Regions from separate parts of the Streptosporangium sp. NPDC051023 genome, predicted to be linked through region 1. Evidence: riboswitches for the same ligand, from Rfam matches in the RefSeq annotation. Region 1 holds a riboswitch; the other holds the start of a gene.
What was found. Region 1 has a riboswitch for glycine ahead of gcvT (glycine cleavage system aminomethyltransferase GcvT). Riboswitches for the same ligand answer to the same signal wherever they lie in the genome.
Positions count from the first base shown of each region.

Region 1 (3,384 bases):
CGGCGCGGGGAGCGGGATCGGCCTGGCGACCGTGCGGAGGTTCGCCGAGGAGGGGGCCCGCGTCGTGTGCGTCGACCTGGACGAGGCGAGCGGGTCGGCGGCGGCGGCCGAGGCCGGAGGCCTGTTCGTCAAGGCCGACGTCTCCAGCGAGGACGACGTGGCCAGGACGTTCCAGACCGCGTTCGACACCTACGGCAGCGTGGACGTCGCGTTCAACAACGCGGGCATCTCGCCTCCCGACGACGACTCGATCCTGGAGACCGGCCTCGACGCGTGGCGGCGGGTCCAGGAGGTCAACCTCACCTCGGTCTACCTGTGCTGCAAGCACGCCATCCCCTACATGCGCCGCCAGGGCAAGGGATCGATCATCAACACCGCGTCGTTCGTGGCGGTGATGGGCTCGGCGACCAGCCAGATCTCCTACACCGCGTCGAAGGGCGGGGTGCTGGCCATGTCCAGGGAGCTGGGCGTGCAGTTCGCCCGGGAGGGGATCAGGGTCAACGCGCTCTGCCCCGGGCCGGTGAACACACCGCTGCTACAGGAGCTGTTCGCCAAAGACCCCGAGCGGGCGCAGCGCCGCCTGGTGCACATCCCGGTCGGCCGGTTCGCCGAGGCCTCGGAGATCGCCGCCGCGGTCGCGTTCCTGGCGTCGGACGACGCGAGCTTCATCACCGGCTCCGAGTTCCTGGTCGACGGCGGCATCTCGGGCGCCTACGTCACGCCCCTGTAGCCATCGGCTGTCATCGAGAACGTGCCGGGACGTGGACCTGCGCCCCACGTCCCGGCATCAGGCAGAAAAGAGATCATGTCCCGTCCCATCATCGGCGTCACCTGTTACGTCGAGCCCGCGAAGTTCACCGTCTGGGAGACGACCGCCGCGCTCCTGCCGTACAACTACGTCGACCACGTGGCCCGCGCGGGCGGCCAGCCGGTGATCCTGCCCCCGGTGGGCGATCCCGCGACGGCGGTCGAACGGCTGGACGGGCTGATCCTGGCCGGTGGCGGAGACGTCGATCCGGCACGGTACGGCCAGGCCCAGCACGAGCAGACGGGTTACGTCCGCGAGTTCCGGGACACCGCCGAGTTCGGCCTGGTCAGGGCGGCGCTGGAGCGGGGCGTGCCGTTCCTGGGCGTCTGCCGGGGGCTGCAGGTCCTCAACGTCGCCCTCGGTGGCAGCCTGCACCAGCACCTGCCCGACGTGGTGGGCGGCCGCGACCACGCCCCGGCCCCGGGCAGGTACGGCCGGATGCCGGTGAAACCCACCCCGGGCAGCCTGACCTCGGAGATCCTTGGCACCGGCCCGGCCGAGGTGGCCCACTACCACCACCAGGCCGTGGACCGAGTCGGCGCCGGCCTGACCGTGACCGCGACCGCGGAGGACGGCACGGTCGAGGCCGTCGAGCTGCGGGATCACCCGTTCGCCCTCGCGGTCCAGTGGCACCCCGAGGCCGACGACGAGTCCGCGCTCTTCGAGGCCCTGGTACGGCACGCCCGCGCCTGAACGCGGTCACTCGTGGGCGAGGAGGCGGTCCCACGGGAGCCGCCGAACCAGCGGGGACGGGGAGCCTGACCGGAAACGAGCGGGGGCCGTGACCGGAAACGGCGGCGGTCACGGCCCCGCAAGGTACCGAAGCGAGAAGATCGGCGAGGGACTGTGGCCGCGCGGGGATTTCGCTCGGCCCTCGCGTACGGTTAGGCTGGCCACGACACCGATGAATCCCGCGCGGGAGAGCGTCCTGACATCCAGGCCAGGACCCCTGAAGGAGCAAGCCCTCCCCGCGAACCTCTCAAGGCAAAGGACCGTGCGGGTAGGTGCCCTCTGGAAAGCAGGCCCCGAGGCCTCGCCGAAGGTGAAAGTCCGGCAAAAAACGGGCGAAGCTCTCAGGCATCCATGACAGAGGGGGAGGATGCTCTCATCTGACCCCTGTCTGAGGTGCGAACATGTCCCGACCCACGCCGCTGCGCGGCGTCCACGAGGCTCTCGGCGCGACGCTGACCGACTTCGCGGGCTGGCTGATGCCGCTCCGCTACGGGAGCGAGTCCGCCGAGCACAACGCGGTCCGCCAGGCGGCGGGCCTGTTCGACCTGTCCCACATGGGCGAGATCTTCGTGACGGGCCCGCAGGCGGGCCAGGCCCTCGACCACGCGCTCGTCGGCTACATCTCCGCCCTCGAGCCGGGGCGCGCCCGCTACACGATGATCGTCGACCCTCGGGGCGGCGTGCTGGACGACCTGATCGTCTACCGCCTGGCGGACGAGGAGTTCATGGTCGTCGCCAACGCCTCCAACTACCCCCGCGTCGCCGCCGAGCTCACCGAGCGCGCCGGGACCTTCGACGCCGCGGTCGAGGACCGCTCCGAGCGATACGCGCTGGTCGCGGTCCAGGGACCGAAGGCCCGCGCCATCCTGGGCGAGCTCACCGAGGCCGACCTCGACAACCTCAAGTACTACGCGGGCCTGCCCGCGACCGTGGCGGGGCGCGAGGCCCTCATCGCCCGCACCGGATACACCGGTGAGGATGGCTTCGAGCTGTTCGTGGCCGCGCAGGACGCCGAGCCGCTCTGGGCCGCGCTCACCAAGGCGGGCGAGCCGTACGGCCTGCTTCCCGCCGGACTGTCCGCGCGCGACACCCTCCGTCTCGAGGCCGGGATGCCGCTGTACGGCAACGAGCTGTCCGCAGAGCTCACTCCGTTCGACGCGGGGCTCGGCCGTGTGGTGAGGTTTGACAAGCCCGGTGACTTCGTCGGCAGGCAGGCCCTTGAACCGCTCAAGGACGTCCCGCCGACCCGTCGCCTGGTCGGACTGATCGCGACCGGCCGCAGGGTGCCCCGCCACGGGTATCCGGTGGTGCTCTCCGACGGCGGCGCCGTCGTCGGAGAGGTGACCAGCGGAGCGCCTTCCCAGACACTGGGCAGGCCGATCGCCATGGCCTACGTGGACAACGACCTGTCCACAGGCCTGGCCGTGGACATCCGGGGTAGCCACGAGCCGGTCGAGGTCGTTGAACTGCCTTTCTACAGGAGGAAAAAGTGAGCAACATTCCCGAGGACCTGCACTACACCAAGGAACACGAGTGGATCTCGGGCATCGACGACGGCCTGACCCTGACCGTGGGCATCACCGCCTACGCCGCCAACGCGCTGGGTGACGTGGTCTACGTGCAGGTGCCCGAGGTCGGTTCGGCGGTCACCGCGGGCGACGCGGTCGGCGAGGTCGAGTCGACCAAGTCGGTGAGCGACATCTTCGCGCCGGTGAGCGGCGAGATCGTCGAGGTCAACGAGGCGGTTGTGGACGACCCCTCGCTGGTCAACAGCGACTCATACGGTGAGGGCTGGTTGTTCCGCGTCCGCCTTGAGGGCGACCCGGACGACCTGCTGTCTCCCG
Region 1 covers NZ_JBFBCE010000018.1:85,056-88,439, forward strand. The annotation lists gene AB0395_RS14570 (3-oxoacyl-ACP reductase) at 1-730, shown strand, start outside; gene AB0395_RS14575 (gamma-glutamyl-gamma-aminobutyrate hydrolase family protein) at 806-1,501, shown strand; glycine riboswitch at 1,715-1,813, shown strand; glycine riboswitch at 1,814-1,908, shown strand; gene gcvT (glycine cleavage system aminomethyltransferase GcvT) at 1,942-3,033, shown strand; gene gcvH (glycine cleavage system protein GcvH) at 3,030-3,384, shown strand, end outside.

Region 2 (3,384 bases), on a different contig from region 1:
AACTCGGGCCAGGTGATCGGCTCCATCTCGGTGGTCGCGTTGAGCTTCATGGTGCAGGAGCCCAGCGGGATCATCGACCGGTCGAGCGCGATGTCCTTGTCCTGGAGTCTGCGCAGATAGCGCAGCATGGCCGTCTCGGACCTGTGGCTGTGGAACACCGGGTGGGTGAGGTAGTCGCCGACGCGCGCCAGGTGGGCGGGCAGCGCGTCGTGGGTGGCCGCGTCCAGGTCGGTCAGGACGGCGCCGCTGACCTCGAAGGCGGCCAGGACCAGCTCCAGGTGGAGCAGTTCGGTCCTCTCGTCGCAGGTGACGCCGACGTGGTCGGCGTCGACCAGACGCAGGTTGACCCCGTTGTCGCGGGCCACGGCGACGATCTGGGCCGCGCGGCCCGGCACCCGGGCGAGCACGGTATCGAAGAAGTCGTCGTGGACGACCTCGACACCGCCGTGGCGCAGGCCCGCGGCGAGCACGACGGCGTGCCGGTGAACGCGCCTGGCGATCCTGCGCAGGCCCTCTGGGCCGTGGTAGACGGCGTACATGCCCGCGATCACCGCGAGCAGCACCTGCGCGGTACAGATGTTGCTGGTCGCCTTCTCCCTGCGAATGTGCTGCTCGCGGGTCTGCAACGCGAGCCGGTAGGCGGGGCGCCCGTCGGCGTCCTGGGAGACGCCAACCAGGCGGCCCGGCATCTGCCGCTGCAGGCCGTCACGGACCGCCATGTAGGCCGCGTGCGGACCGCCGAAGCCCAGCGGGACGCCGAAGCGCTGCGAGGAGCCGATCGCGATGTCGGCGCCGACCTCGCCGGGGGCGGCGAGCAGGGTGAGGGCGAGCAGGTCAGCGGCGGCGATCACCTGGGCGCCACGCGCGTGGGCGGCGTCCGCGACGGCGCGGAAGTCCCTGATCCGGCCGCTGCCGCCCGGGTACTGCACGAGCACGCCGAAGCACTCGGGGAGCTCCGCGGTGAAATCGCTCTCGACCAGCTCGATGCCGAGCGGCTCGGCCCTGGTGCGCAGCACGGCCTTGGTCTGCGGCAGCGCGTCCGCGTCGACCACGAACACGTTCGACGAGGTACGGCCCGCCCTACGGGCCAGCGTCATCGCCTCGGCGGCCGCGGTCGCCTCGTCCAGCAGGGAGGCTCCGGCAACGTCGAGCGCGGTCAGGTCGGAGACGACCGTCTGGAAGTTGATCAGGGCCTCGAGGCGGCCCTGGGAGATCTCCGGCTGGTACGGGGTGTAGGCGGTGTACCAGCCCGGGTTCTCCAGGAGGTTGCGGCGGATGACGGCCGGAGTGATCGTGTCGTGATACCCCAGGCCGATCATCGAGGTGAGCACGGTATTGCGCCCGGCGAGGGCGCGCAGTTCGGCGATGGCCTCGGTCTCACTCGCGGCGGGCGGCAGTTTCAGCCGATCCTTCGCCCTGATGGCCTCGGGAACGGTCACCGCGACCAGGTCGGCGGTCGAGGCGAATCCGACCGCCTCGAGCATGCGGGCCTGGTCGGCGTCGGCAGGCCCGATGTGGCGGGTGGCGAACGGCGGAGGGGTGAGCTCGCTGAGCGGTGACAGGTCGGTCATGGGAAGCCTCCCGAGGCGTTGGAGACCGGCGCTGGGCGCGGGCGTATGCCGGATCTCCCCCTCTGTCATCGCGACCTGAGAGTTTCACCTCCCTGCCGCAGGAGGCTTTCACCGTCGGTGAGGCGCGCCTGGCGAGCGCACCTGCTTTCCAGAGTCGCCTCGTCCATGCGGTACCGGGTGCCTGAGAGATTCCGGGGAGGTTGCTCCTTCGGCGCCCCGATCGCGTCGGGGTCTCTCCCGCGCAGAGTCAGCAGCACACCAACCTTACCCGGTGCGGCGAGCCCTACGACGGCGGGCCAGCTCATCCGCGTGGTGATCGCCTAAAGGGCCCTGGTCCGACTCCGCACGCTCTCCGGGAAGGTCTGCTAGAGAGCCCTCCACCTCCTGCCAGACCCGGCCGAGCGCGATGCCGAAGACACCCTGACCCCCCTGAAGCAGGTCGATGACCTCGTCGGGCGAGGTGCACTCGTAGACGCTCACCCCGTCGCTCATGAGGGTGATCTGGGCGAGGTCGTTGACCCCGCGGTCGCGCAGGTGCTGGACCGCGATGCGGATCTGCTGGAGGGACACGCCCGTGTCGAGCAGCCGCTTGACGACCTTGAGCACCAGGATGTCGCGGAAGCCGTACAGCCGCTGGGAACCCGACCCGTGGGCGGCTCTCACCGTCGGCTCGACCAGGCCGGTGCGCGCCCAGTAGTCCAGTTGCCGATAGGTGATGTCGGCCGCGGCACAGGCCGTGGGGCCGCGGTATCCGATGTCGGCGGGCAGTTTCACCGGTTGCCCATCAAACAGCAGACCCTCTTCACCCGCGCGCTGACGTGCCGACTGGCGTCGTTCCGGGTCATCCTGGTCGGCGTTTCTACCCTCGCCGCTGCTGACCGCCACGCGGACCTCCGGCTTTCTCTCATCCCGTGGCCTGATCTGGGGGTTTGCGCACGGCCACGGGTTTCACTTGCACCGTAGGACCGGGACCAAGATCAGTCAACGACCCCACTCGGCGCGTCGTGAAGCGTAAATGCACCGAAATTCCTACCCTGCGCGACCGAAGTCCTCGGGTGTGATCGTGTCAAGGAACTCCCTGAACTTCTCCACCTCGTCCTCCTGGTCATCGGGAATGATCACCCCTGCCTCCCTGACGACCTCCTCACTGGCGAAGATGCGGGCGCCCGTACGCAGTGCCAGGGCTATGGAGTCGGAGGGACGGGCGCTCACCTCGACCCCGTTGGAGAAAACGAGATCGGCAAAGAAGATCCCGTCACGGAGTGCGACGATGTTCACGGTGCTCAGCCGAACGCCGAGCGCGTCGAGCACGTCGCGGAAGAGGTCATGGGTGAGTGGCCGGGGCGGCGGCTCTTCGGCCTGGGCCATGGCGATGGCCGTCGCCTCTGTCATGCCGATCCAGATCGGCAGGTAACGCTCCCCATGTGCCTCCTTCAGCAGGACAATAGGCTGGTTTGAGGGCATCTCAACCCGAACGCCCACGACCTCCATCTGCAACACGGGCTGCTCCGTCTTCGCTGGATTACGACCGGTTTGTTCAACGTAACACTCGTGAGGGCACGAGTGCCTGGTCAGGTTCTCACCGGCCCAAGACCCCACGCACGGCGGAACGCAGGAGTGAAGCATGCAATTCCAGTAGAAGACCGGAAATCTCCCTGGCGGTCTCATCCGCCCGGTCGATCGCACCGGGTCCCCTGCGGCGCAGCAACGGCGCGACGGCCTGCTCGACGAGGCCCGCCTCCCGCTCGGCCGCGGCCTTGACGACCCTCAGGTGGCGCGCTCTCAGCCCGAAGGCGGCCAGAGCCCCGACGCT
Region 2 covers NZ_JBFBCE010000009.1:59,821-63,204, forward strand. The annotation lists gene gcvP (aminomethyl-transferring glycine dehydrogenase) at 1-1,571, opposite strand, end outside; glycine riboswitch at 1,730-1,821, opposite strand; gene AB0395_RS08255 (MerR family transcriptional regulator) at 1,836-2,456, opposite strand; gene AB0395_RS08260 (bifunctional nuclease family protein) at 2,601-3,071, opposite strand; gene AB0395_RS08265 (MerR family transcriptional regulator) at 3,151-3,384, opposite strand, start outside.
Region 2: it holds a riboswitch for glycine, as region 1 does, so the genes downstream of both, gcvP (aminomethyl-transferring glycine dehydrogenase) here and gcvT (glycine cleavage system aminomethyltransferase GcvT) in region 1, are expected to answer to the same signal.